DNA from 4 places in the Exiguobacterium sp. s91 genome. Region 1 is predicted to be linked to each of the others. Evidence: predicted binding sites of a transcription regulator. Region 1 holds the regulator's gene; each other region holds the start of a gene.

Region 1 (7,482 bases):
CGTACAGCTTATTTTTTAGGTGATTTCATTGAACCACTCATTGAACGCATCACTTGGTTGACTTTCTTTTGTGATGGCTTTTGACCCATTTGCATCATCAATGTCTTAATCATATCTTCGTTGATTGGTGGGTTTTGCTCCAAGTAGTTCATCATGTATCGACGAGCGATATAGAAACCAAGGGCGACACCTGCTACCAAGCAAAGAAGGGCAATTAAAATCCAAATCCATGTAGCCAAGTTGCTTCCTCCTCTAACTTAAAACGTCGCTTTTTACTATACTATAATTCCAATTGTTTGCATAGATGATAATAGATGAAAAACGAGCCCGACGTAAGATCGGACCCGTTTTTCCGGAAATGATTATCCGAGTTGCTTGACTGTCGCTAAAACGTTCTCAACAGACATGCCGTATTCTTTCAAGAGGAAGTCTCCAGGAGCAGATGCGCCGAAACGATCGATTCCGATGACTTGTCCTTCTGTTCCTACATATTTGTACCAACCGAGTGAAGCCCCTGCTTCGATTGCTACACGTTTCGTGATGTGTTTCGGAAGAACTGATTCTTTGTACTCTGCTGACTGTGCTTCGAATACTTCCCATGATGGAAGCGAAACGACAGCTACTGATTCACCAAGTTCTTTTTGTGCTTCAACAAGAAGGTGCACTTCTGAACCCGTACCGAGCAAGAGTGTATCAGCTTTCGTGACGTCACCAGCGATGACATAACCACCTTTTTCAGCGCCTTCCGTCGTCGTGCCTTCAAGTTCAGGAAGACCTTGACGTGTCAAGACGAGAAGTGTTGGTTTGTCTTTTGCTTGTACCGCTGTTTTCCATGCTGCGATTGTCTCTTTTCCGTCTGCTGGGCGGTAGATCGTGACGTTCGGCATTGCACGGAAGCTCATCAAGTGTTCGACTGGCTCGTGTGTTGGACCATCTTCACCGACAGCAATCGAGTCGTGTGTCAGAACGAAGATTGATGGAAGTCCCATTAATGCTGCTAAACGAACAGCTGGACGGAGGTAATCCGAGAAGACGAAGAATGTCGCACCGTAAGGAATGACGCCGCCGTGAAGTGCCATACCGTTGACAGCTGCTGCCATTGCGAATTCACGTACACCGAACCAGATGTTACGACCGCTTGGGTCGATATCGAAGTCTGCTTCGCCTTTGAGCATCGTGTTGTTCGATCCTGCAAGGTCAGCTGAACCACCGAACAATGTCGGAACGTTCTTCGCAAGACCGTTCAAGACTTCACCACTCGTTTGACGTGTCGCTTTTTTCGATGACAAGTCGTACGTCGGAAGATCTGCTTCCCAGTTGCTTGGCAATTCGTTTGCGATTGCGCGAACGAGTTCAGCATGCAATTCTGGGTGCGCTGCTTCGTATTGTTTCATCGTCTCGTTCCAAGCGTCTTCTGCAGAAGCACCGCGTTGGACGATCCGCTCGTCAAACAATGATTTGACTTCTTCAGGAACGTAGAACTCTTCGTGATCCCAAATGTAGCTAGCTTTCGTCAACTTGATTTCTGCTTCACCGAGTGGTGCACCGTGAGAAGCCGACTTCCCTGATTTGTTCGGTGAACCGAAACCGATGACTGTCTTGACTTCGATCAATGTCGGTTTTGTCGTCTCTGCTTGTGCCGCCGCGATTGCTTTCGAAATCGAATCGATATCCGTTCCGTCTTCTACGCGAATGACTTGCCAGTTGTACGCTTCGAAGCGCTTCTGGACGTTTTCAGAGAATGATTTATCAAGATCGCCGTCAAGTGAGATATCGTTTGAATCGTACAATACGACCAATTTACCAAGACCAAGGTGACCTGCGAGTGAAGCCGCCTCAGCTGAGACACCTTCCATTAAGTCTCCATCTCCACAAATTCCGTATGTGAAGTGATCGACGACGTTGAGATCGTCACGGTTGTATTTTGCTTCAAGATGACGTTCTGCCATCGCCATACCAACTGCCATTGCGATCCCTTGACCAAGTGGACCTGTTGTCGCATCTACACCAGCCGTGTGACGGTATTCCGGGTGACCTGGTGTTTTTGATCCCCATTGACGGAATGATTTAAGATCATCCATTGATAGATCATATCCCGATAGGTGGAGGAGTGAGTAGAGAAGCATCGAACCGTGTCCGGCTGAAAGTACAAAACGGTCGCGGTTGAACCATTCTGGATTTTTAGGGTTGTGGTTCATATGATCCGCCCAAAGCGAGAATGCCATCGGCGCTGCTCCCATTGGCATACCTGGGTGACCCGAGTTCGCCTTTTGTACGGCATCAATCGATAAGGTACGAATCGTATTAATTGCTAATTGTTCTACTGTCGTCATGTTCGTCAAAACAATCATCCTCTCTCTTTTTCACAAATTCCTACTCATTTTAGCACACTCTTAAATGTGATACAACTTTTCTAAATAGTATGTCACATTAAAATGAATGCGCTATCTATAGCCGTTCTATCGACTCATACAGGATGCATGAATTGATGAAAGATCGTTATTAAGATGTATTGCTATCGTACAATGTTTCCTATCTAACCAATCTAACAAAAAAAGAGATCCACCGATTGGGGACCTCTTCCTTACTATAGAAGAAATAAACGATTATTGTTTATTCCGTTCTTCTTCTTGTGCTTGTTTCAATTTCTCTGGTGTTACGTCCGTTCCTTCTTCATCGACGATTTTCATGCCCATGAGTTGGTTTTTGAACGATCCACGGAATGCTGCGAGATACGCTGCACGTAACTCTTTTTGCTCTGCGGTTTCGGCTTCTGATAACGGCTCGACTTTTGATTTATTCGCTAATGCATTGATTCGATCTAATTGCTCTTGTGATAACATGGAATCCCTCTTTCTGTACGACTCAAACTTGAGTTATTCAATTGTATCCTTACTTTAAAATAGGCTATAAAAAAAAGCAAGTTAACCGCGTCAGTCGACGGGTAACTTGCTTTTCATTCCGGGCTAGGTGTCAGTTCGCGGTATTCAAGATATCGACGATTGACCGTTGCCTTTGAAATATCATGTCCCATCCCGCGAAGCGTAATGGCGATATCTGAAAACGTCAGTCCGAGTTCACGGAGGCGTACGATTTCTTCGATCGGTACGTCCTTTCGACTACGCCCAGCGTTCTCTCCTTGGCGATTCAGATTTCGTTCCGGACGAAAGCCTTGTTCGACAGCTCGCCGCATGCCGCGCGCGATTTTTGCATTATGCAGTTTCCGTTGATATTCTTCCACCAGTGAGACGATCTCAAGGACCATCGCTTCTGCATCAGCAAGCTGGTATTCTCCATCAGAATCAAGTGTCATCAACCGAACACCGTGCTTCTTAAACGTGTGCAAAATAGCGATTTTCGCATTCCCTCGACCAATCCGTGTGTCATCCGTCACGAGTACCGCATCTACCGCATCACGTGTCACATGGTCAAGAACCGTCAGCATCCCTTCCCGATCGACGTCATATCCACTCTCTTTTTCAGAGACGACATCCACGACATCAAAACCCTTTTGAGACGCGACCTTCGAAAGCTCCATCCGTTGGCGTTCGATCGAACTATCTTGTGCTTCTTTTTCGGTCGACACCCGACAATAAATCACGACCTTCATCGTACCTCACATCCCTGTTCGTTCTTTCACAACTTTTCCATTTTGTCATTGTTGTGCGATTGGTACAACGATTTTGCTTTTTGAGATGACGTGTTTTGTCTCGACATCATTATTTTTAATCAACCAGTTGACGTATTCTTCATCTGACATCGAACCGTCATTGTAGACTTCAGCAATTTGTTCGACTGTGGCGTTCTCATCGACAGTAACGGAAGCAGTCATTAGTTGCGCCACTTTTTCATCCGGGCGCGGTGTGAGTAAAAAGATCACGAAGGCAATACTTAAGGCATAGAAGAGAATTGAAAAAGCATGAGTACGAATCGTATGAATCATCATGAATCCCTCCAAATATGAAATGAATGAGTTAGAATAAATGTTCGCGGAACAATTGTTCGCATAACTCATAATAAACACAGAACCCGTGTTCGGTCAACACAAAATGTCGAACAATTGTTTGTACGCTCATTTGTTCTATGTTATAGTGAATCTAGAAACATATATTCTTACATTTCAAACTTCAATCCAGAAAGAGGTGGCAATTCGTATGCGGAAAATGTCTAAGCGCCAACAAGAGATTCTCGACTACATCGTCTCTGAAGTGAAACTGAAGGGGTATCCACCATCAGTTCGTGAAATCGGAGAAGCAGTCGGACTCGCGTCTAGCTCGACGGTACACGGTCATTTGGATCGACTCGAGAAACGGGGAATGATTCGCCGTGACCCGACGAAACCACGTGCGATTGAGATATTGCTTGATAAGCCTGAAGAAATCACGGAAGCCATCGTCCATGTTCCCGTCATCGGGAAAGTCACAGCGGGTCTTCCGATTACAGCGATTGAAAATATCGAAGAACAGTTCCCGCTCCCTGCACATTATGTAGGAAACGAAACGGTCTTCATGTTGACGATCGATGGTGAATCGATGATTAATGCAGGTATTCTTGACGGCGATCGTGTCATCGTGCGCCAACAAAACACAGCAGAAAACGGAGAAATCGTCGTAGCTATGACCGAAGATAGCGAAGCGACGGTGAAACGGTTCTTCTTAGAAGATCAACAGGTACGTTTACAACCAGAAAATGACTCGATGGATCCGATGTATTTCGATAATGTCTCCATTCTTGGTAAGGTAATCGGCGTGTATCGGACGATTCATTGACGGAGGGACCAGTTACGACTGGTCTTTTTTCATGCCTTCAGGAAATGTACATGATACCGTCAATACCGTCGCACTGACGGGTTACGTTGCGTATTCGGTCGCAACGCAACAAACCGATTGGTTACCAACCGCCATCGGTATCGCTGTCGGTACCCTTTGGTTGTCACCCGACCTCGATTTAAAGTCAGAACCTTATTATCGCTTTGGACCATTTCGAGTCTTGTGGATGCCGTATGTCAAGATCATGCCTCACCGATCGATCTGGTCGCATGGACTGATCATCGGAGACATCATTCGGCTTCTTTATAGTGCTGCGATTCTGATTCCGCTACTATTTTTAAGTCTATATTTTCAGGTTCTTGATTCTGCTACGATTGATTCGTGGTTCGCTTCCCTGCCAGCTTTTGTTATTGGCATCATCGTAGCCAGCACGATTCATATCCTACTAGATTATTCCAGCAGTTGGTTTCGACCTAAAAAAAGAAAAAAACGTCGTCGGTAACACCTCTTTTGCTTGCTTGCAGGCAGTAAGAGGTGTTTTCTTATCCACTTTTACGTATCTTTAAACATCAAAATAAAAAATTTCCATTCCTATATTTCAATTATATGTATTGAAAACGTTCTCAAATCGGAGTAATTTAAAGTAGAAAGGCCATTATCTGCTTTAATCCAAAGGGAGGGTTTTTGCATGAATAACTTTGTATTGGAAATGATCGGTACGATGATCCTCATCCTGCTCGGGGATGGAGTCGTCGCCGGTGTCGTCTTGAAAAAGACGAAATCGGAAAACAGCGGATGGATCGTCATCACGTTCGCTTGGGGTCTTGCCGTCATGACAGGAGCATTCGTAGCTGCTGAAAGTGGAGCACACTTGAACCCCGCATTGACGATCGCACTTGCTTTGAACTCTGACCTACCGTGGGCAGACGTTCCGATCTACATTGCCGGACAACTTGTCGGAGCTTTCATCGGCGCCATTCTCGTTTGGCTTCATTACATGAAACATTTTGAAGCGACTGATGATCAAGCTGCAAAACTCGGTGTGTTCGCAACAGGTCCAGCGATTCGTCATACGCCGTCGAACTTGATTTCTGAGATCATCGGGACATTCGTTCTCGTCTTCGGTATCTTGGCACTCGGTTTAACGACGTTCGGAGACGGCTTAAAACCACTCATCGTCGGTTTACTCGTCGTCGTCATCGGTCTATCGCTCGGTGGTACAACAGGGTATGCCATCAACCCGGCTCGTGACCTTGGACCGCGTATTGCGCACGCTATCCTACCAATTCCGAATAAAGGTTCATCTGACTGGGGCTATTCATGGATTCCTGTCGTTGGTCCAATCATCGGTGGAGCGATTGCCGTGTTCATCTATCAATTAATCTACTAAGATCACGTCTCACTAACACATACCGCTCAAGGGGGATTTCGAAATGGAAAACAAGTATATCCTAGCACTCGACCAAGGTACGACAAGCTCACGTGCGATCATCTTCGATCACGATGGGAAAATCGTCAACTCGGCACAACGGGAATTCAAACAGTACTTCCCGCAACCAGGCTGGGTCGAACATGATGCAAACGAAATCTGGGGTTCGATTCTTGCTGTCATGGCTGAAGCACTCGGTACAGCAGATATCAAACCTGAGCAAATCGCTGGAATCGGCATCACGAACCAACGTGAAACGACAGTCGTCTGGAACAAAGAAACAGGCAGACCCGTCTATCACGCACTCGTTTGGCAATCGCGTCAAACGTCTGGTATCTGTGATGACTTAAAAGAACAAGGATTGAACCAGAAATTCCGCGATAAGACAGGACTTTTGATTGATGCCTACTTCTCTGGGACGAAAGTCAAATGGATCCTCGATAATGTCGAAGGTGCGCGTGAACAGGCGGAAAACGGTGAATTGCTCTTCGGTACGATCGATACGTGGCTCGTTTGGAAACTGTCTGGTGGAAAAACGCACATCACGGACTACACGAACGCTTCACGGACGTTGATGTACAATATCTACGAACAAAAATGGGATGAAGAGTTACTCGATATCCTCAGTGTTCCTGCTTCCATGTTGCCAGAAGTTCGTCAGTCGAGTGAAGTCTACGACAAAACGGTACCGTATCATTTCTTCGGTTACGAAGTGCCCATCGCTGGTATTGCGGGTGACCAACAAGCCGCACTCTTCGGTCAAACGTGCTTTGAAGCAGGTGAAGGGAAAAACACATACGGAACAGGTTGCTTCATGCTCATGAATACGGGTGAGAAAGCTGTTTCTTCTGATCACGGTCTTTTGACAACGATCGCTTGGGGCGTCGATGGAAAAGTGGAATATGCGCTGGAAGGTTCAATCTTCGTCGCTGGTTCTGCGATCCAGTGGCTCCGTGATGGACTCCGGATGCTGAAAAATGCGAAAGATTCAGAAGGTTACGCAACGAAAGTCGACTCAACAGACGGTGTTTATGTCGTTCCTGCCTTCGTTGGTCTCGGTGCGCCATACTGGGATTCAGATGTTCGTGGCGCAATCTTCGGGTTAACACGAGGAACAGATAAAGAGCATTTCGTTCGGGCAACGCTTGAATCACTCGCTTATCAAACACGCGATGTATTGACAGCGATGGAACAAGATTCTGGTATCGAACTGAAGACACTTCGTGTCGACGGTGGTGCAGTAGCGAATAACTTCTTGATGCAGTTCCAATCGGACATCCTCGG
Region 2 (7,482 bases), on a different contig from region 1:
AGTGCCTATTATGCCGTCCGTGCCCGCTCACTCGACATGAAAGTATTGATGAGCGTAGCAGCCATCGGTGCCGCATGTATCGGGGAGTGGCTCGAGGGAGCGACCGTCGTCTTCCTCTTTGCCATCGGCAATTTGCTTCAGAATCGCTCCCTTGCGCGGACGCGCAATTCCATTCAGAAACTGATCGAACTGTCTCCGAAGGAAGCCTTCGTGCTGACGGACGGGGACGTTAGACGTAAACCGGTGGAAGCGGTGCGAGTCGGAGAAATCCTCCGGATTCGACCAGGTGATCAGGTTGCACTGGACGGCACGATCCTGAACGGGACGACGACCATCAATCAAGCACCGATCACGGGCGAATCGATTCCTGTCGATAAGAAGGAAGGCGATCACGTATTTGCCGGAACGCTCAACATGGATCGTTCGTTCGACATGATCGTCGAGAAGACGTATCAAGAGACGACGCTTGCGCACATCATTGAACTGGTCGAGGAAGCGCAGGATAATAAAGCACCGAGTGAAGCGTTCATCGATCGTTTCGCGAAAGTGTATACACCGTTCGTCTTCCTAGGTGCATTGTTGCTGATGATCGTCCCACCTTTACTCCAACTTGGTAGTTGGGGAGAGTGGTTCTATAAGGGGGTAGCGTCAGGAAAATGCGGATTTACAATGCTAAGGAAATTCCCATACTAAAAAGCCAAATTTCTCAACATCAATTGAGAAATTTGGCTTTTTCCGTTGCTCAGTTAAAGCGTCCTTTAGTTGTATATTTCCTGTTAATATCCCTTTTGAAGCATAACATTGTTTTCAATGATCGCACCCGATAGTTGACGCCCATTTTAGAACCTATTCTTTGATTTTCAATAAGCGTAAACTGTTTAATGTTACAAGTAAAGTTGCTCCCATATCAGCAAATATAGCTATCCAAAGTGTTAACCAACCGGGCATGACCAAAAGTAATGCCACTAATTTAATCGCCAAAGAGAAGGTAATGTTTTGCTTGATGATTGCTAAAGCCTTACGGCTTAATTTTATTGTATATGGCAATTTACTCAAATCATCAGACATTAAGGCGATGTCAGCCGTTTCTAAAGCTGTATCAGTTCCAGCACCACCCATTGCTACACCAACGGTAGATGCCGCAAGGGCTGGAGCATCATTCACGCCATCTCCGACCATCCCCACACTTTGATGTTTTTCTCGAAGTTCTTTAATAAAATTAAACTTATCTTCTGGAAGTAAGTCAGCTTTAATATCCGAAACACCAACTTGTTTTCCGATGGCTGTTGCCGTTCTTTGGTTATCGCCTGTTAGCATCACTGTTTCGATTCCCATATTGTTCAACTTGCCGATAACTTCTTTAGACGATTCCCTCATTTCATCGGCTACGGCAATAAACGAAAGAATTTCTTTTTCTGTTCCTAACACCATCACCGTTTTACCTTGAGTTTGCATGTCGGCAATTTTTTCTTTCCTATCGCTTGAAATGCTTCCGTGTAATTCCTCAAAAAGATTTGGACTTCCCACATAATACATTTCATTATTTATTTTGGCTTTAACGCCTTTACCTGTAATGGATTGAAAATCCTCTACTGTTACTTCGTTGAATTTTAATCCATTTTCTTCTGCTTTTCGCATAATCGCTGAAGCAAGAGGGTGCTGTGATCCTTTTTCAATGGCTGCTGTTATGGTCATTAATTCATTTTCATTTCTACCATATGTCACAATGTCTGTTACAGCAGGAATCCCTTTGGTTAATGTTCCTGTTTTATCAAAGGCTATCGCTTTTAAGTGTCCTGCTTCTTCTAAATGGATACCACCTTTAATTAAAACACCATTTTTCGCTGCATTTCCTATTGCTGTAACCACAGCAACTGGAGTTGAGACTACTAAGGCACAAGGACAACCAACCACTAATACAGCTAAGCCTTGATAAATCCATTGGCTCCAGTCTCCGCCAAATAATGGTGGAACTACCGCAATTAAAAGAGCTAGTATGACAATAGCTGGTGTATAGTATTTTGCAAATTTATCGACAAACGCTTGAGAAGGGGCCCGTTCTGCTTGGGCTTCTTCTACCAAGTGAATGATTTTTGAAAGAGTAGTATCTTCAACTCGTTTTGTTACTTTAACCTCAAGTAACCCTTCTTCATTCAAGGTTCCTGCAAATACTTCATCATTTGTGGTTTTCGTTACTGGAACACTTTCACCTGTAATCGCAGCCTGATTTAATGTCGATGTACCTTTAACCACTATTCCATCCATTGCTAACTTTTGACCGGGCTTAACAATCATGATGTCTCCAACTTGAATATCATCAACATGAATCATCATTTCTTCATTGCCTCGTCGAATTAACGCTTCTTTTGGGGCAATATCCATTAAAGATTCAATAGATTGACGTGCTTTATCCATTGAATAACGCTCTAATGCTTCACTAATCGCAAATAGGATAACAACGGTTGCCCCTTCACCCCATTCACCAATGATTGCAGCTCCTATAATTGCAATAGTCATAAGCGTATTCATATCGAAATTTAATCTGCTTAGATTTTTGAGACCTTTAATGAATAACGAATATCCACCGATTAAAATGGACGCTGCATAACCAATTGTCGGTAGAACATGCTCTTCACCATACTGCTCTCCTAAGAACCAGCTAACTACAAGTAAAAGAGCTGATATATATACCTTAATGTTTTCTTTCTGCTTCCAAAAAGGTTCTCGTTCTACCCTTTGTTCTTTTTCATCTCGAATTTTTAAATTTTCAAATGCTCCTGCTTTTTCTAATTCTTCAATGGTTGTCGTCCCTTTAACATAAACTTTAGATGCTCCGAAATTTACTTTCGCATCCTGAACACCGGGAAGTTCTTTAACATTATTTTCAAAAATGGCTGCACAGTTAGTACAAGTAAATCCTTGAACACGATAGGCTTTCATTTCTTCTTCAGACAGTTTTGCTTTCCCACTAGACATTGATCTTCACCTCTTTCTTATGTGCCAATGCAATCATCATAATTTGTCTGATATGCTCATCATCTAATGAATAAAATGCAAGTTTTCCCTCTTTTCGAAACTTAACAATCCCTTGCTTATGGAGCGTTCGCAGGTGATGAGAGGCATTTGCAACCGTAACACCTATAATATTTGCTATATCACACACACACAGTTCGTCATCTTGACATAAAACATAGGTAATTTTTGCTCTATTTTCATCTGCAATAGCTTTTAACATTTGGGCAACACTAGAAATATCTACTGTCTGTAAATCACCTTGTATTCGATTGACCTTTTCTTCGTCATAACAATAAATTTCACAAGTATCTTTCTTAATCACATTCTCACCCCAATATCATTCAAGTGTTTATTTGAATATAGTGTAACTATTTTTAATAATTCATTCAAGTGTTTTTTTGAATGAGTAAAAAAATTCATAAAAAAAGAATTGGAGTACCCAATTCTAATAACAAAATAACCAAACTGCATAAGACTTTAAGTACATAACATTATCTGGCCAATTAATGGAATAGGACTGAACTATTTGTTCTCTTCCGATAGCTTTCTATATAATGAAGCCCTAGACACATTTGTAATTTCACAAAATATGATGTGATGCCAAAAGTGGATTAGATGATGTTCAAATTTAACATAGTCATTCGTCCTTATTTTGACCATGATTTTTTCTTCACTCCGTTAGAGTAACGCTTAATATTTGCTTGAACGGAACGATTTCGATATCGAGATTTCGTTTGACGAGGTGGACTTCCTCCTGCACATAGTCGAGCTTCTCAACGAAGGCATCGAAACGATGCGTCAACGGACCATTCATCGCCGTCACCGTGACGATGTCTCCGCTGAAGATGGCGTCGTTCAACGCGTTCTCGATCGTTCCATCGATTGGTCCCTCCGTATCCTCGAACTTGAAATGATGGACCTCCTGGTAATAGCGTTTCAGCAATCCTTTATGTTCGGGCATCAGAAACGGAATCCATTTCTTATTACCCCGATCTTCATAACTCATCGAAATGACTCCTTTTTATAATAAGAACGTTTGTTCTTATTATGTTCCTCATTTCTTTCGTTTTCAATCCGCTTTTTCGACATCTCATCAATTCGATTGTTCCTGGGAACAAAAAAGGCAGCGACGATTACCTCGTCACTACCTCATTATGTTTCGGCTATTTGATTGGACTAGAGATTCATTCTCCGACCATGCCGTCATGGTCGTTGTCCCGCATATATTGGTACAGCCAATGCTTCTCGGTGATTGGCATCATGAAGCCTGCGTCCTTCGCTTCCTGGATCGTCACTTGACCATTGCCGTCGGTATCGACGCGCGAGACATCCTCGGTCGCTGCAGTATCGGGAGTCGACTTCGCTGTCGTTTCTTGTTTTGTCTCCTTTTTCTTAGTTAAACCGAGTGCCGCATTCGTCTCGTCCGGATTGTCGTTCTTGAACCGGTCGACGACAGTGTTTCCACGGACCGTATAGGTATACTGATACGCGGATGGAATCATCGTAGACGTATTTGGATAGGTGATTTGCGCCTCGAAGTTTGTCGCGCCACCTGCCTTGCGGATGACGTCCTCCATGTACGCCTGGTCCCCATGACGATTCAGTGTACTGTCCTGCGGAGTGATGTTGTAGGCGTTCGAGACGCCACCGAGCGAGTCGGCGATGATATGTCCTTCATCGAGATCTGCGCGTTCGACTCCAGGTACCTTCGCTTCATCGGAGTAGTAGCGTCCATCACGCGTGACGTCTTCCGTCGCATCATCCTGGAGGACGATCTTCTTCGCGATGACGCGGACCAGCTGACCGTATTCGTTCGTGAACGCCCAGTATTTCCGGTCACCGAACCCGATGTCGACGACGACATTCGCCTGACGACTGCCGGACAGGTCTCCGCCATCGACCGCAATTTTCTTATATCCTGTGAAAGAATCCTGCGGACTCGTCGTTTTTGATTCCGTTGATGCCTTCGTCTCCTTTGGTTGCTTGGTTGTAATCGTATCAGCCTCTTTTTCAGGAGGTTGATCGGAAGCCTTCTTCGCATCAGTCTTTTGTGTAGTCGCGTCGTCCTGTTGCGTCACTTGCTCTGTTTGATCTGGTGAAGGTGAGGTTGTCTCCGTATCTGTACATCCTGCCATCAATAAGACGGAAAGGGGAATCGTTATGTAAGAAATCTTCATAGGTGTACTCCTTTTCATTCAGTCTGTCATTGCGTCCTTCATTATAACGCTACTTATTAGTTCTTGCTGTCTTATTTGGAATCAATAAAGCGACAAATGATCCTTTCAAAGGCATGGAACAGAGCGATAGCGCTTTGTCTAATAGAAATGCACCGTAGACCGTTCTGTTTCCGTATTCTAAATTACGTCTCGTCAGCATTCGATTCTCGATCGTGCCAAATTTTAAAAAATATAGCGTATAGTGTTAAGGAGTATATAAAATATGTACAAATGTAGTGAAAGAGGTGCTTTGATGAATTTTTGGGATGAATCATTAGAAGATGAGGTTGCTTTATTACTAAATAAAGAAGACGTAAAACAAATCGAAAAAGAATTAGGCGCTCGCCTTCCTAAAAAATACATCGAAAAGTTAGAAGAACAAAATGGAGGGGATCTTGTATTCGATTCAGTGAATGTTGATTTCGAGAACACATGGTCTGATGAAGAAGAGGGTCTTCATCTACCTTTGTATCGATTCAATCCGTTAACAATCGAGGAGTTTGAACACGGCGTGTCCATATTGAACGAATGGGGATTAACAGGACAAATGATGTTCTTCGGAGAGGGCGAAGGTAGTTATATGTGGTACTTTGATTTTGATGACAACCCTAATGAACCACAAATTTGGTGTTTGGATATTTCAGTTGAGACAACGCATCTCGTAGCGGAAAGCTTCGATTTACTCCTCGAAAAACTTGTTAGACGAGGAAGTAAAGACGAAGATGAAATTGAATTATCGTACGATGATGTGTTTGCCGATTATCCGACGATGGATGAAATTCGAAAGACTATCGCAGGAGATGATGAAGACGAGCGACTTGCGGCTTACTACATGTGGTTGACACGACTTCAACACCTTGAAGGATTGGTCAACGAATTGCGTCAACGTGTTCAAGATTCAAGCGATGAAGATGAACTAGATTCGTATGCGGAGCTATTGACTGAAACCTTAATAAACTATTCGACTGAGGATGCCATGACACATGAGCAGGCAATTGCATTGTTCAAAGAGAAGAAAGATGTCTCAGATTTAAGTCATGTTATAGAGCGGCTCGAATCAGATATGTAAAAGACCAAAAGGCTTTTGTAATATAGCATTAAAATAAAAAGAGACAAATCCTTATAAAACTAGGACTTGTCTTTTTTATATGTGATACAACAATTTATGCTAATAGCGAGATCTGACTTTTAAAATGCTTGGAACGCCTCTCTCGCGACCTTCCTGTCTCAACTTTCTTTTTCGCAGGCATTTCGGTATTTTATAGTCCATCGACGATATCGGTCGTCAGGATAAATGCAATAAGCATTGTAGATTTAGGAAAACGAGTCTCGAAGGGGTAAAGAAAGACAAAAAGAAAGTACAAAATAGTTTTATTTAATACGAATGGCTCTCGATAATTCGACAATAAGATAGGCTGTAATAGCAAATAAAATCGCTCTAGTTACTACGATTCCGTTTAAAGCTAAAGTAAAACCACTAGGAATAAAATCTTTAATATTGATTGTAAAATATGAGGAAACCAAAATTGTTAAAGATAATATCCAGATTGTTACTTTTTGATTGTTATTCATAACTCTCCACCTTAAAAAATAATAAATTTATTATATCACGAAAATATAAGAATAGTCTTTAATGTTTTTATGAATTAGTATATGCGTTTATCAATTTCTTGCGAAAATAATATCAACAATACTTCTCATATCAATCAATTAGATACTGTTAAAAATACTGAAGAATTTAGCGTGGTTTAAGTTAAAATGAAGTATTCCTATTCATTCACAGGAAAAGAACGATAACTACCGTGATTACAGATCACTTAGCCTATGGAAATCCTTAAATGATTCTTTCAAAAGCATGGAACAGAGCGATCTTGCTCTGTCTGATGGAAAGGGACCGCAAGCCGTCCTGTTTCCGTACTCTAGCTCGCTCCTCGTCGGCGCAAGGGCCATCAAAAAAAGCCGCTGCCGTTCCTCGTCTTCCTCCGCGTTTTGGCTCAAAGCAAGGCTTTTCGCTCGCGGGCTCCGGAAGCCTTCGTCCCGGTGCGCTGTTCGCTTTTTTTGATCTTTCCCTGCGGTCACCCTTGCACCGTCTCGCGACGCTCGCTGCGTTCCCGTCAACAGGACGGCACCGTGTCGGACTGCATCCCACTCGCGAAAGGAGCTTTTCCATGAAACTGACTACACTCGTTGAAATCACCCGTATCCGCCAAGAGGTCCGTGAACCGGACGTCGCGCTCGAGACGACACACAT
Region 3 (7,482 bases), on a different contig from region 1:
CGGCATGTTTTGAATCCCGATACCGAGTGCGAGCGTCAAGGCACCGGCGACGGTCGCCCCGTCCATGTTCAAGGCAGCGGCACCAAAAGCGACACCAATCGCAAGACCTTCGGGAATATTGTGCAACGTGATCGCAAGAAATAATAACGTCGTTTTCTTGAGTCCTGTCGAAGGACCTTCCGCTGTTTCGAGTGGTGCGGATAAGTGCAAATGCGGTGTGACGAAGTCGAGGAGACGGACGAAAAATCCACCAGCGAGAAAACCGATGGCGGCAGGAATCCAAGCGATTCCACCATCCTGCTCTGTGAACTCGATCGCAGGAGCAAGCAACGACCAAAATGACGCAGCAATCATGACGCCGGCAGCAAAACCGAGCATCATGTTCATGACGCGTTTTTCAATCGTCGTAAAGACGAAAACGAGTGCCGCACCAAGTGCGGTTAACCCCCAAGTCATCATTCCGGCAAGCAATGCTTGCACGACGACGGGGAGGGAAGTAAACCAATCCAACATGACTATTCCTTCTTTCCGGGCACGATTTAAAGCATCCATCTGTATGAGAGCTTACCCGTTTTCGATCCGGACGATTCGTGTGAAGGGAATTTCAATGACTTCACGTCCGCGCAGAAAGAGAACGGAACGTTCGGGTTCTAGTCGTTCCACGAAACCGACGACCGTCACGTAGCTACTTTCCTTATAATACGTGATTTCAAGTTCGTTTCCTTCTATTAAAGCTTCTTGAAGCAGAAAGTGCCATGATTCTTGCAACTGTTCATCAATTTCAGGCAAGTCGAGCTGATGCATCTGGACATAATATTCTCGCAACAGTTGCAAATGTTCCGGCATGAGAAAAGGAATCCATTTTAAATTTCCTCGATCACGATACGCTGTCATGAAGATCACCTCCCGGATGACCGCCGACGAAACGAAGACGACGTTTGGCGACACTCGTATCAAGAAACGAGACAGCGAGGCGAATCGTTCCTTTTCCGTAGCGGAGGTTGACGACATCCATTGCTTTTAATAACCGTCGTCGTTTCCAGAGCCGCGCATTATCCTCGAACAAAGACAACTGTAAGGTGCCTTGATCGGCAGTCAAATGCCCCACTGCAACGGATAAAAAACGAACAGGTTCTCCGTCGAGCCAATTCGGTTCGAATAATTGTAAGACGTGACGCAGAATGATTCGTTCATCGGATGTCGGATAAGGCAACCGCACTTGACGAGAGAAACCACTTCGGACGACGTTTCGAGAATAGCGGACGCCGATGTGAACGGTCCAGCCGACTTGATTCGAAAAGCGACAACGTGCGGCAACATCCTGCACGAGTTCATTGAGCACATTCCGAATGCGTTCGAACTGATAATAGTCCTGCATTAAGGTCACACCGTGTCCGATCGTCCGTTGAGGGGCTTTCTCGAACAGATGACGAGGCGCAAGAAGTGTCGGTGACGCGTCGAGTCCCCAAGCGTGATGCCACAGTTCGGCACCGATGACACCGAAGCGTTCGTGTAACTCTTCAACGGGGCGCATGGCAAGATCACCGATCGTTTCAATCCCCATCATCTGCAGATGTTGTTCCATGCGATGTCCAACTCCCCACATCTTCCGAATCGGAAAATCATGAAGACGTCGTGCGACATCAGCATATCCACATCGCGCGATGCCTTCTTTTTTCCCGATTAAATCAAGCGTCAGTTTCGCGATGACGTTATTTGGACCAATCCCGATCCGGACGTGGATGCCGGTCTGTTTCAGGATTGCTTCTTTAATTTTGAGGGCAGCTTGCAGGTCGGAACCAAATAGGCGATCGGTTCCGGTCATGTCAATGAAGCTTTCGTCAATTGAATAGACGCGGATGGCTTCAGGTGGGGCGAATTGGTGCAGGACATCCAGGACACGAATCGACGTCTTCATATAAGCGAGCATACGTGGTTCGACAAGTCGAATCGTACGACGAACAGCGTATGGCAATTGCTCGATTTCATATAATCGACCGGCTGTCTTGATTCCAAGTGCTTTTAAGGCAGGGGTGGCAGCGAGAATGACGGACCCGCTTCGTTTTAAATCGGAGACGACCGCCAGGCGTGTCGTCAAGGGTGGGAGATTGCGATACTGGCATTCACAGCTGGCGTAGAAGGACACACTGTCGACGCAAAAAATCCGTTTATCTTGTGGTAAAACGACGGAAGGAAACATCTGAATCACTCCTTTACATAAAAGAACGTATGTTCTTATTTTGATTTTCCTTGACTATAGCACGGTCTCAAAGTGTCTCAAAATAAAAACTGTTGAAAAAAGGGTAATTCGAACGATTTCTCCTCATATAAAAGGAGTTTGGTACACTAAGGGAGAGAAAAAAGGGGGAACCTTCATTGAAAGAGACCGTTATCCGTTTACCAGAATTACCGAAGACGCTTCAGTCAGAGACCTTCGATCAAGTCGAAATCGATGATCCGTATCTGAAAGGAGCGCGTTATGAGAAAGAGTCGATGCCGATTGAACTGACAGAACGCATCGATGCCTATCAAGTGTGTTTTCAAAATGTCTCGTTCGCGAATCTTACCTTTGACCGTGGTTCGTTCGAAGATATTCGTTTTGAGCAATGCGACTTAACCGGATGTCACTTCCAAGAAACTCGTTTTCACCGTGTGTCCTTCGTCGGATGCCGGATGACGGGTGTTCAGTTCGAAGATTGTACGCTGGACCATTTAACGATTCAGGAAGGGCTTGCGGATTACGTACAGTTCATTCGCAGTACGGTCCGTCATCAATACTGGAGCGAAACGACGATGAAAGAAGCACAGTTCTTCGAAGTGAAACCGACCCAGTGGAAACTCGAAGCGGTCCGGCTTACGGATAGTCAATGGATTGAAACGCCGTTAAAAGGTCTCGACCTCCGGCAGACGGAGCTCTCTGGTATTACGATCGATCCGCGATTTTTACCAGGCGCTGTCATTACGGAAGAGCAAGCAGTCGCCTTTGCTCGCTTGTTAGGTCTTGTCATTCCATAACAAAAAGAAGTCCTGCTTTCGATTGTTACTCGAAAAGCAGGACTTCTTTTTAGTGAAGGTTACTGTTCTTAAAATGACATCGTTTCGCCATCCTCTGGAATCAGGAAATGGGCAGAAAGGTGGAAGGCGGCTAAAAAGTCAGCAATCATATCACGTCGCAAGAGACAGTGGTTGACGGACTCGAGGTGCGAGACGATGATCGTCGCTTCCGCCGCCGCTTCGTGTACGGCAAGGAGATCACGCTGTGACATCGTGATCGGCTCTCCCGTCAAGAACTGGGCGGCGCCACTGTTGACGACGATGATATCGGGTGTATGTTGTTCGATTGCATGCGCGACCTCGTCGCACCAGATCGTATCACCGGCGATATAAAGTGTCGGTTCGTCCGGATGGGTGAGGACGAGCCCAGACACACGTCCCATCCGTTCGCCGATTTCACCGACACCATGCTGTCCACCTGTTCGATGGACCTGGATATCACCGATCGTTACACCGGAATCGAAGGAAGAAACGTTCGTGAAGCCGGCTTCTCGGATTTGCTGCGCGTCTTCTTCTTGCTGCGCATAGAGTGGCAAATGCTTGGGTAGAAGTTGTTTTGCAGAATCGTCGAAATGATCGGCATGCAGATGCGTGACGAAGATCGCGTCAGGATCGAGCAGTGTCTTGACATCGACCGGTAAGTCGACGAGTGGATTGGCGACGGCATTCGGTGTTTGACCGAAGGGAGGCAAGCTGCCTTTTTCGCCGAGGAACGGATCAATCAGTAAGACTTGATTGGCATACGTGACAACGAGTGTTGCATTACGAATTTGTTGAATATCCATTAGGTTCATCCTCTCTCAATGACTCGGATTGACTATTCCCTGTCTGGCATTCAATGAATCCTATCGTAAGCGTTTCTCCATCGCCATGACGTCGACATATTCGCCGTTCAACTGTCCTTGTTCCTTAAACGTTCCGACGATCCGGAACCCGGAGCGGATATAGAGTTTTTGTCCGATTTTATTGAACGGGAAGGTAAAGAGGATCAGCTTATGCATATGATGATCACGGGCATGTTGTTCAATCGTTTCGAGCAAACGTGTGCCAATCCCTTGTCCACGATGTGTCCGAGTGATATAAACCGAAATCTCACCGACGGATGCGTAGACAGAACGCGGATTATACGGATCGAGGGAAATGAAGCCGAGGACACCTGTGTCATCTTCAGCGACATATCCAGCATATCGATCGGTGCGTTCCGCATACCACTGGGTCATGAAGGATAAGTCCTTTTGGTCGGTCTCAAGCGTTGCGATCCGATCTTCGATACCTTCGTTATAGATGGCGAGAATCGCTGGTAAGTCGTGTTCCATTACGGGACGAATATGCATGACGCTCACTTCCTCATCGCTTTTCCTTCATTATATCGGTTACGTATCAATGTAGTGATATGTTTGTGCGATAAGAAAAGCGCTGATTCCCTTCATATGAAGGAAAACAGCGCTTTTATCGATCTTAAGAGACCGTTGACGTCTCATTCTCGTAAATCGGAACCCAGCCGTCTGTCGTGACGAAGATCCGAACAGCGACGACTTTACGATCGTCTTGAAGCGTAAAGTAGTGGCGTGTGTTAACAGGAACGGAGATTAAATCACCAGGATTGAGTTCGATGTTATAGTTGCCGACTTCTTCGTCTTTGATCGCGAAGACGCCATGACCGCTGACGATGAAACGAACTTCATCATCCGTGTGATGATGTTCTTTCTGGAAGTTGACGAGCAACTCATCAAGGTTCGGTGTCGTATCCGAAAGTGAGATGATATCAGCTGTCTGATACCCACGACGTTCTGATACGTCTTTGATTTCGGGAGCGAACGTATCGAGAATCGTTTGTTTGTCTGCATCCGTCAGTGTGAAGTTCTCAACGAGAGGCGCTGGAAGTTTCGAAACGTCCCACTGTTCGTAAAGAACGCCGCGTGACGCAAGGAAGTCAGCGACTTCCGTTTGATCCGTATACCGTGTGTTTGTTTCTTGGAATAAGACTGTTGCCATGAGATGATTCCTCCTTTTAATGAATGGATTGACGGCATGATTGCAACGTCAACGTGTAATTGAATAAAAACTCGAAGGCTTCGAGGTGTTTCTTTGCTTCAAAGGCGGTCGGTGCCCAGACCGTGATCCCGTGATTGCGGATCAGGACGGCACCACTGTCCGCTGTGACATGCGGTGCAAAAGCAGCGGCAAGCGTCGGAATGTCCGCATGATTCGGAATGATCGGTACCGTGACCGTCGCATCCTCTTCCCAGTGTCCGAGTGCCTTGATGATTTCTTGACCGGAAAAGGTGATGCTGCCTTGATCGCCATAGAGTTCCGAAATCACATTGTTCGCAATCGTATGGACATGCAGAGAACAACCGGCGTCCGTTCGATTGAACACTTCGACATGGAGCAATGTCTCAGCGGAAGGACGCCCGGATTGCTCACCAATCAATTGACCGGTCGCATCGACATGAACGAAGTCGTCAGGAGTCGTCTGCCGTTTATCTTTTCCGCTTGCCGTCACAAGGAATTCAACCGGGACACCGGACGTCCGAATGGCGAGATTGCCACTCGTACCAGGGAACCAATCGCGCGCCGCAAGCTCTTGTTTGATGGCGCGTAGCTCTTCATACCGTCGCATGAATGTCATGTTGTCACCTCCGCTCGTGTTAAATCATGAACGATGTCGTGGAACGTCTCAAACGGTGTATAGGCGATATCGTTCTCTTCACACAACGTGATCAGATAATCACGGGCATAGACACGATCCGCTTGTTTCGCGAGTTCGAAGTCCGTCACCGAGTCACCAATGACTATGATGACGTCATCGTCTTTGCGCAATGCCCGGGCAACGGACGTTTTACAACAGCCGCACCCGTTCGTACAATGGGCATCGCAGGCGTTTGGCCAATCGATATGGACGAATGGACCACTGAAATCGGCGACGTTACAGTAAATCTGTTCTTGTTCAAGGAGTGGCGCTAAGATCGGTTCGACGAAAAAGTCCATTCCACCGCTGACGATCGAAAAATCGATTCCTTGACGACGACTGTACTGAAGTAACTCCGAAAATCCGTCGCGAATGACTGCACGCTCCAACAAAAAGTCAAGATAGGCTGTTTTTCCGTCAGACGGCAGAAGTGCGAACATTTGCCCGACACCACTCTGAATCGATAGCGTCCGGTCGAGTACGCCGCGTTTCAACGGTTCGAAGTCACTAGCTGGCGCAAATGCCTGCATGAGTGCGATGATGTTATCTTGCGTCGTCACCGTACCGTCGAAGTCACAAAGAATCCGTACGGTCATGACTTGATCCCCCAAGCGTCAAGGGCGATCCGTAATTCTTCATGACGCGATGCTGCCGCCGATAGGGATTCATTTGCGAGTGCCGCATCGAGCGCCTGGCGGAAAGCAATGACACCAGCCGCAGCACCTTGCGGATGACCATGTACGCCGCCGCCGGCGTTGATGACGGAATCGATACCGAAGTCCCGTACGAGTTGAGCGACGAGTCCAGGATGAATACCGGCTGAAGGAACCGGGAAGATCGATTTCGTCTGACCGAGACGGGTCGCTTCGACCGCGATGCCACGGGCGACATCCTTTGGCAAAGCGACATTGCCGTAAGGAGACGGGAATAGCGTCAAGTCTGCTCCAGCAGCACGCGGTAATGTGCCGAGTAAGACAGGAGCTGCGACTCCGTGATTCGGGCTAGCGATCAACGCACCGCTATATGCTGGATGATTGAAGATCGGAACGTTGATTTCCGGATCACTCGCCAGTTCGCGTAAGACGTCGAGTCCGTATGTGAAGGTATTCAGCAAGAATGCGGTCGCTCCAGCATCAATCAATCGCTTGGCTTGATCCTTGAGCGTAAAGACGGGACCGTTGAGTGTGATCGCATATAACGCACGTTTACCGGTCCGTTGGAAGTGAGCATCGATGACCTCACGTCCGATCCGTGCCCGGTCAATCGTCGGTGTCAACGGATTGTCGTATAGGATCTCATCGTCTTTGACGAGATCAATCCCACCAGCGAGTTGTCCTTCGAGTTGATCACGAAGGAACGATAAATCGCGTCCGATGACTCCTTTGAAGATGCTCATTAATAATGGGCGATCTTCGACACCGATCAAGGAGCGGACCCCTTCGATCCCGAATTTCGCACCTGGAAAGTCCGACGTAAATGTATCGGGTAGTAGCAATTCTGTTAGTTTGATTTCACCGTCGAGTGAGAGTTTCCCGAAGACGGTCGTCAGAATCGCAGAAAAGTCGCGCGACACGTTATGTTCCGGATAACGAATCGTGATATATCCTTTGCCATCGCGCTCTTCGGTATGTACGACTTCCCCTTTGAACGAGGCGAGTTGTTGTTGTTCGAGATGATTCAGTTCCGTCCAAGAACCGACTGTCAGACCAAGCGCGAGTTGTTCAGCGCGTTGCTCG
Region 4 (7,482 bases), 1.4 Mb from region 1:
CTCGGACGCCAATTTAACACGTTGCGCTTCCCCGCCGGACAGCTCCGTCGCTGGTTGACCGAGACGCATGTACGTGAGTCCAACGTCAGCGATCGTCTGTAATTTACGCGTGATCTTCGGAATGTTCTCGAAGAAAGCAAGGGCATCTTCAACCGTCATCTCAAGGACATCAGCAATCGTTTTGCCTTTATACTTCACTTCGAGTGTTTCGCGGTTGTAGCGTTTCCCGTGACAGACTTCACACGGAACATAAACGTCCGGTAAGAAGTGCATCTCGATCTTGATGATGCCGTCGCCACGACACGCTTCACAGCGTCCACCCTTGATGTTGAAACTGAAACGTCCTTTTTTGTAACCACGGAGTTTCGCTTCGTTCGTCGAAGCAAAGACGTCACGAATGTCATCGAAGACACCGGTATACGTTGCCGGGTTCGAACGCGGTGTCCGTCCAATCGGTGACTGGTCGATGTCGATGACCTTATCGATTTGATCCAGACCGGTGATCCCTTTATGGGCACCCGGTTTTTCCTTCGCCCGGTTCATCTCGTGCGCAATCGTCTTATAGAGAATTTCATTGATCAACGTCGATTTCCCGGAGCCCGAGACACCGGTGACGGCGACGAACAGACCAAGCGGAATGTCGACATCGACGTTCTTCAGATTGTTTTCCGATGCTTTGTGGATATGAAGCATCCGACCGTCCGGCTCTTTGCGTGTCGACGGAACAGGAATGAACTTCTTCCCAGACAAGTATTGACCAGTCAACGAGTTCGCATCCTGCATCAACTCTTCCGGTTTCCCGGCTGCCGTGACGAATCCACCGTGATCGCCGGCTCCTGGTCCGATATCGATCAAGTAGTCAGCTGCCATCATCGTGTCTTCATCGTGTTCGACGACGATCAATGTATTCCCGAGATCACGCATCGCCTTCAGCGTATTGATCAGACGATCATTATCGCGTTGGTGCAAACCGATCGATGGTTCATCGAGAACGTAGAGGACGCCCGTCAGACGCGAACCAATTTGTGTCGCAAGACGAATCCGTTGCGCTTCCCCACCGGACAATGTCCCCGCTGCGCGTGAGATCGTCAGGTAATCGAGACCAACGTTCTCAAGGAACGACGCCCGTTCGTGAATCTCACGGACGATCATCCGCGAAATCGTTTGATCCTTCTCACTTAATTTCTCCGGTAGTTCGTCGAAGAACATGACCGCTTGTTTGACAGACATCTTCGTCACTTCACCGATATGGTGATCGGATACTTTGACGGCGAGCGATTCCCGTTTCAAGCGGTGTCCTTTACACGTCGGACATGCCTTCTTCGCCATGTAGCCTTCCATCTGTTCCCGTATATAATCAGACGACGTCTCCTTGAAGCGACGTTGTAAGTTATTAAGGACTCCTTCGAAGTAGAGGTTCGTGTTCCGGACCATCCCGAAGTCATTCTCATAACGGAAGTGGATCTCTTCCTTCGTGTTTCCGTTCAAAATCGTTTCACGGTGTTCTTCTGACAATTGTTCGAACGGTGTATCCATATCGATTTTGAAGTGGTCACAGACCGCTTTGAGCAGTTGTGGATAATACTGCGAACTCGTCGGTTCCCACGCCACGATTGCCCCTTCGTTCAATGACTTATCGGGATGTGGCACGACGAGATCGACATCGACCTCAAGCTTCGTTCCGAGACCGTCACATGACGTACAAGCACCAAACGGTGAGTTGAACGAGAACATCCGTGGTTCGAGTTCGCCGATCGAGAAGCCACAGATCGGACAAGCATGATGTTCGCTGAACAACAATTCGTTGCCGTCCATCGTATCGACGATGACACGACCGTCCGCGAGGCGAAGTGCAGTCTCGAGTGAGTCCGCAAGACGGGCTTCGACGTCTGGTCGCACGACGACACGGTCGACGACGACTTCGATCGAGTGTTTCTTGTTTTTCTCAAGCGTGATCTCTTCGGCGAGATCCATCGTCTCTCCGTTGACACGGACGCGGACGAAGCCTTCCTTCTTCAAATCGTCGAGCACCTTGACGTGCGTTCCTTTGCGTCCGGAAACGATTGGCGCGAGAATTTGCAGACGCGTCCGCTCCGGCAACTCCATCACTTGGTCGACCATCTGACTGATCGTCTGGCTCGAAATCTCGATTCCGTGATTCGGACAAATCGGTTTACCGATCCGTGCGTACAATAGACGCAAATAATCATAGATCTCTGTGACCGTTCCAACTGTTGAACGTGGGTTTTTACTCGTCGTCTTCTGGTCGATTGAAATTGCTGGACTCAGTCCTTCGATCGTGTCGACATCCGGTTTATCCATCTGTCCGAGGAACTGACGGGCATAGGCAGATAAACTTTCGACATAACGCCGTTGTCCTTCCGCGTAAATCGTATCGAAGGCAAGCGATGATTTCCCTGACCCGGACAAGCCCGTCAAGACGACGAGCTGATCGCGGGGGATTTCGACATCGATGTTTTGTAGATTATTGACGCGAGCGCCTTTGATGATAATCTGATTCTTCTTTTCTCCCAACTTAGGCACCTGCTTTCAATTCTAATATGAGGTCGCGGAGCTCAGCAGCTCGTTCGAACTGCATGTCTTTCGCCGCTTGACGCATCTCTTGGTCGAGCTGCTCAAGCAACGTTTCGCGCTCCGGTTTTTTGAGTTTGTTGAACTTCTCGAGTTTTTCGACGGTGTCGTCGCTCTCGATCGTCGTACTGATGACACCACGAACGTCTTTTTTGATCGTCTGAGGCGTGATGCCATGTTCTTCGTTGAACGCCATCTGGATTGCGCGACGGCGTTCCGTCTCATCGATCGCGCGTTGCATCGAATCGGTGACTTTATCAGCAAACAAGATGACGTGTCCTTCCGAGTTCCGAGCCGCCCGACCAATCGTTTGAATCAGCGAACGGTCCGACCGGAGGAACCCTTCCTTATCGGCATCAAGAATCGTCACGAGTGAGACTTCCGGAATATCGAGTCCTTCTCGTAACAAGTTGATCCCGACAAGGACATCGTATTTCCCGAGCCGCAAGTCACGGATGATTTCAATCCGTTCCAGCGTCTTGATCTCCGAGTGCATGTAGTTGACCTTGACGCCATTCTCTTTCAAGTAATCGGTCAAGTCTTCTGCCATCTTCTTCGTCAGTGTCGTAACGAGAACACGTTCGTTCTTCGCGACCCGGTCACGGATGTTATCCATCAAGTAATCGATTTGTCCCGTGATCGGATGGATCTCGATCGTCGGATCAACGAGACCGGTCGGACGGATGATTTGCTCGACCATCTCTTTTGAATGTTCGAGTTCATACGGTCCTGGTGTCGCCGAGATATAGATCGCCTGACTGACTTTTTCCTCAAACTCCTCGAACCGTAACGGACGGTTGTCTTTTGCCGACGGGAGACGGAAACCGTGGTCGACGAGGACTTGTTTCCGCGCCTGGTCTCCGTTGTACATCCCGCGAATTTGCGGCAGCGTGACGTGCGACTCATCGGCAACGAGTAAGAAGTCCTTCGGGAAGTAGTCAAGCAACGTATACGGTGTTGCCCCTTCCGGCATCAAGTTCAAGTGACGCGAGTAATTCTCGATTCCGGAGCAATAGCCCATCTCACGCATCATCTCAAGATCATAGTTCGTCCGTTGTTCGAGCCGTTGCGCTTCGAGCAACTGATTGTCTTCGCGTAATTTCGCAAGTTGGACTTCTAGTTCCTTCTCGATGTTCGCGATCGCTTTTTGCAGACGGGTATCCCCCGTCACGAAGTGGGACGCCGGGAATATTGAGATGTGTTCGCGGTCCGCGACGATCTCACCTGTCAGCGGGTCCATGTCACGGATCCGTTCAATCTCGTCACCGAAGAACTCGACCCGGACACACTGTTCGTCACGTGACGCCGGGAAGATTTCGACGACGTCTCCGCGGACGCGGAACCGTCCGCGCTGGAAATCGATGTCGTTACGCTCATACTGGATATCAATTAAACGACGGAGCATCTCGTTACGCCCCATCTCATTGCCGACACGCAGTGACAAGACGTGGTTGTTGTACTCTTCCGGGTTACCGAGACCATAGATACAGGAGACAGACGCAACGATCAATACGTCCTCCCGTTCGAACAGGGCGGACGTCGCCGAGTGACGTAGTTTATCAATCTCATCGTTGATCGAAGAGTCCTTCTCAATGAACGTATCCGTCGATGGGACATACGCCTCCGGTTGATAATAATCATAAAAACTAACGAAGTATTCGACCGCATTGTTCGGAAAGAATTCCTTGAACTCCGAGTAGAGTTGTCCCGCTAGTGTTTTGTTGTGGGCAAGGACGAGCGTCGGTTTCTTGATTTCCTTGATGACGTTCGAGACCGTGAACGTCTTCCCGGTACCGGTCGCCCCAAGCAACGTCTGATGTCGTTCGCCTTGTTTTAGCCCAGTCACCAATTTTTCGATTGCCGTCGGCTGATCACCGCCTGGCTCAAATGGTGAAACGAGTTCAAAATCCATCGTTTGCTTCCCCCTCATCACGTAAAAAATCTATTTTTATTGTACCACTTTACGAACAAACATTCGATTATGAAGTGCTCCTTTTAGGAAGTTACCCTTTTTTTCGAAGATGCAAAAGTTTCTTTTTGCTTCGAGTGTTGATCCTCGATATTTCTGCCGACAAAAAAATCCCCGTCACGGCTGTTCCGTGACAGGGATGTACTCGTTAATGCAAGGACCGCACTTTAGTGCGACCATGGACCGGCTCGTTGACGAACAGAATACCAAGTTCATGATGATCTTGTTCGTAGAAGGCACGTTGCGCAAACCGGATGTCGCCGTTATGGTTCATTACTTCAAGACGTAGATACGGTTTGTGTTTTTGGATGGCTTCGTAGAACGATGTTTCCGAATCGACCTTCTCACCATTGACTTTATAAATCGCTTCGCCCGGAATCAAGCCCATCTCGGCAGCTGGTTTATCAGGTAGCGTTCCGAGAATGACGGCACCACGCGTTCCATTGAGGAACAATGGTGTCTGTGCCCGGTTCAAGCGTTTGACCCGCTGATGCAAAACAATATGCAGGACGAGCAGCAAAACGATCCCGTACAGCCATTCAGCTTGTCCGGTGACGTATGCAAGAACCGTCAAGAGAATCGCAACGAGACTCGTGATCAAACGTCCTTGAACGAGCGGACGCATCAATTCTTTCGGCAACTTACCCGTAAAGAGGAAGCTGAAGCCGATCGGTAACCAGAGAACGATCGGAACGAGCTCTGGGAAGCTGTAACGTGGCCACCAGGCTTCAAGCACGTCGCCCGGAACAAAGACGAGCAAAGGCAATAGCCAAAGTTTATTCGCTGACAGCCCACCGATGAAGCGACCACGCTTCGAAACGACGAGTGACGGTGACAGGCGTCGCTTTCCGCGCCACCAGACGAGGAGACATTCCGCGACGAGCGTTAACGTCGCAAGCAATAAAATCATTTTCGGCTCAACCGTTCGAACCGGATCAAGACGTGAATCCATTAAGAACCAACCGGCAAGTCCAAGCAAGACGATCGGCCAAAGCGGTACGTTTAAGCGGACGATCCCGACCAACAGCAGGACGCTTGAGAGCCCGAGTAACAACAGAGCGTATTGCGGCGTCATCGTCAATCCGAGCCAGCCACTAACGACGGATAAGACGAGACCAATTAGTAACCCGGGTAAAAGTGTTTCGAGGACATCGCTTCGTTTACCGTGTGTCCGGGAGCGGAACAGTCCGCGTTCCCGTTTGACACGCCGGATGCCGATGACCCAACTGACAAGGAGTGCTAACCACAAGGTCGGACTGGCGATGAGACTAATCGCGGTCCAACCAATTTCATCGAGTAATTCCACGCGCATTCAGACCTCTTTCCATTCCTTATTATTGAGCAGCGACCTCGAGTGCTTTTTTTCGCTGGACGTCATTTTTGTCGTCCTCGAGTTTCTTCAGGAGACGTGTCTCCATCTCACCCGCTGTCTGCTGATCGATTTTTCCAGTGACGTCGAGTTTCGCATCCTTTTGTAAGGCTTCGACGGCTTGTTTCATCGTGTCACCAAAATACCCATCCTGTCCTTTTGGCTCGTAACCGATTGCTTCAAGGACCAGGTGAGCGTTTTCGACCGATTTACCGTAATCGCCGACTTCAAGCGACTTTTTGTCAGTCAGGATTTTCGTGACGTTGAAGTACGCTGGTTGCTTGACTTCAATCGTTGGCTTGACCCCTTTTTTATGGATCCAGTTACCGTCCGGCGTCAGCCATTTGTTCGTCGTCAACTTCAAATCACTACCGTCCTTTAAATCATACGCACTTTGGACGATGCCTTTACCGAACGATTTTGTACCGACGACCTCAGCCCCGGCACCTTCCTTCAGACCGGCTGCCAGAATCTCAGATGCTGACGCTGATCCGCCGTCTTCGAGCACGACGATGTTATAAGGTTTCTTCTCGTCTGCCTTCCCGAATTCCTGCTGCCGCTCCCCTTTATTGTTCTCGACTTGATAAATCGGAACGTCCTTCGGAATGAACGGTGCAATCATGCTTGAGACAGCCGTCAAAAGACCACCCGGATTCCCACGGACGTCGATGACGAGTCCATCGATGTTCTGACTCTCTAGTTTCGCGAGCCCCTTCTCGAACTCTTTAGCCGTCGGTTCTGAGAACTGCGTCACTTGCAAGACACCAATTTTCTTCCCGTTGACGTCTTCCGTCGACGTATAGACCGTTTCGATCGGAATCGTATCCCGTTTGATCGTGATGTCCATCGCATCTTGTCCACTACGTTGAATTGTTAGGACGACGTTCGTTCCTTTTTCACCACGGATTTTCTTGACCGCCTGATCCGTCTTTTGCCCTTTCGTCGACTTACCGTCGATTTCTAAGATGACGTCACCAGGTTTGATCCCGGCTTTTTCAGCGGGTGATCCCTTAATCGGTGAGACGATGACGATCGATTCACCTTTTTGTTCAAGCGTCGCACCAATCCCTTCGAAGGAAGACGATAGATTCGTATTGAACGATGCTGTCTCCGACTCGTCCATGTAGACCGAGTATGGGTCGTCGAGCACTTCCGCCATGCCAGATAGCGCACCGTCCAGCAGTTCTTTATCTGTCACGTCCTCTAGATAATTCTGTTCGATCATTTGACGAACCTGATCAACTTTTTTCCAATCACCCGTCGCATTCGCAGACGACGATGACGTCGAGACAGAATCCGTTCCGCCAGCCGCTAACATTCCGACGGCGCCTGCCCCTAAACCAAGCCCGAAGGTACTGACCGCGATGACTGCTGTTGTAGATTTTTTCACGCTTGATTCCCCACTTCCGTTAAAAAACGCAGTATTTTTTTCAGTATAGCAAAAAAAGATAGGTTACCCTATCTTTTCGGTATTCTATGGGATGTCAAAAGATGTACGGTGCCGGGTCCACTGCATTCGGTTGTCCGACCGCCCACTCTCCCTTATGCAATT

What was found. Region 1 encodes LexA, which represses DNA repair genes until DNA is damaged. Its sites were predicted from a motif close to CGAACATATGTTCG; they were not measured.
Positions count from the first base shown of each region.
Region 2: the regulator LexA is predicted to act here: its motif matches at 4,045-4,058, upstream of KNQ06_RS15835 (YolD-like family protein).
Region 3: the regulator LexA is predicted to act here: its motif matches at 2,223-2,236, upstream of KNQ06_RS11575 (Y-family DNA polymerase).
Region 4: the regulator LexA is predicted to act here: its motif matches at 4,557-4,570, upstream of uvrB (excinuclease ABC subunit UvrB).

Region 1 is NZ_JACSMZ010000001.1:1,764,883-1,772,364, forward strand. Features, by position in the region: gene KNQ06_RS09225 (YneF family protein) at 9-239, opposite strand; gene tkt (transketolase) at 363-2,351, opposite strand; gene KNQ06_RS09235 (DUF896 domain-containing protein) at 2,607-2,843, opposite strand; gene KNQ06_RS09240 (YneB family resolvase-like protein) at 2,957-3,610, opposite strand; gene yneA (cell division suppressor protein YneA) at 3,656-3,943, opposite strand; gene lexA (transcriptional repressor LexA) at 4,155-4,769, shown strand; gene KNQ06_RS09255 (metal-binding protein) at 4,801-5,271, shown strand; gene KNQ06_RS09260 (MIP/aquaporin family protein) at 5,458-6,159, shown strand; gene glpK (glycerol kinase GlpK) at 6,203-7,482, shown strand, end outside.
Region 2 is NZ_JACSMZ010000005.1:59,308-66,789, forward strand. Features, by position in the region: gene KNQ06_RS15820 (heavy metal translocating P-type ATPase) at 1-693, shown strand, start outside; gene KNQ06_RS15825 (heavy metal translocating P-type ATPase) at 847-2,976, opposite strand; gene KNQ06_RS15830 (ArsR/SmtB family transcription factor) at 2,969-3,337, opposite strand; gene KNQ06_RS15835 (YolD-like family protein) at 3,686-4,021, opposite strand; gene KNQ06_RS15840 (DNA/RNA non-specific endonuclease) at 4,200-5,192, opposite strand; gene KNQ06_RS15845 (SMI1/KNR4 family protein) at 5,485-6,300, shown strand; gene KNQ06_RS15850 (hypothetical protein) at 6,603-6,803, opposite strand; gene KNQ06_RS15855 (JAB domain-containing protein) at 7,400-7,482, shown strand, end outside.
Region 3 is NZ_JACSMZ010000002.1:17,391-24,872, reverse strand. Features, by position in the region: gene KNQ06_RS11585 (ZIP family metal transporter) at 1-513, opposite strand, end outside; gene KNQ06_RS11580 (YolD-like family protein) at 565-894, opposite strand; gene KNQ06_RS11575 (Y-family DNA polymerase) at 878-2,200, opposite strand; gene KNQ06_RS11570 (pentapeptide repeat-containing protein) at 2,377-3,015, shown strand; gene KNQ06_RS11565 (MBL fold metallo-hydrolase) at 3,084-3,839, opposite strand; gene KNQ06_RS11560 (arsinothricin resistance N-acetyltransferase ArsN1 family A) at 3,900-4,388, opposite strand; gene KNQ06_RS11555 (1,2-dihydroxy-3-keto-5-methylthiopentene dioxygenase) at 4,513-5,049, opposite strand; gene KNQ06_RS11550 (methylthioribulose 1-phosphate dehydratase) at 5,066-5,686, opposite strand; gene KNQ06_RS11545 (2-hydroxy-3-keto-5-methylthiopentenyl-1-phosphate phosphatase) at 5,683-6,342, opposite strand; gene KNQ06_RS11540 (2,3-diketo-5-methylthiopentyl-1-phosphate enolase) at 6,339-7,482, opposite strand, start outside.
Region 4 is NZ_JACSMZ010000001.1:384,197-391,678, reverse strand. Features, by position in the region: gene uvrA (excinuclease ABC subunit UvrA) at 1-2,535, opposite strand, end outside; gene uvrB (excinuclease ABC subunit UvrB) at 2,537-4,504, opposite strand; gene KNQ06_RS01890 (PDZ domain-containing protein) at 4,710-5,873, opposite strand; gene KNQ06_RS01885 (S41 family peptidase) at 5,896-7,320, opposite strand; gene KNQ06_RS01880 (M23 family metallopeptidase) at 7,415-7,482, opposite strand, start outside.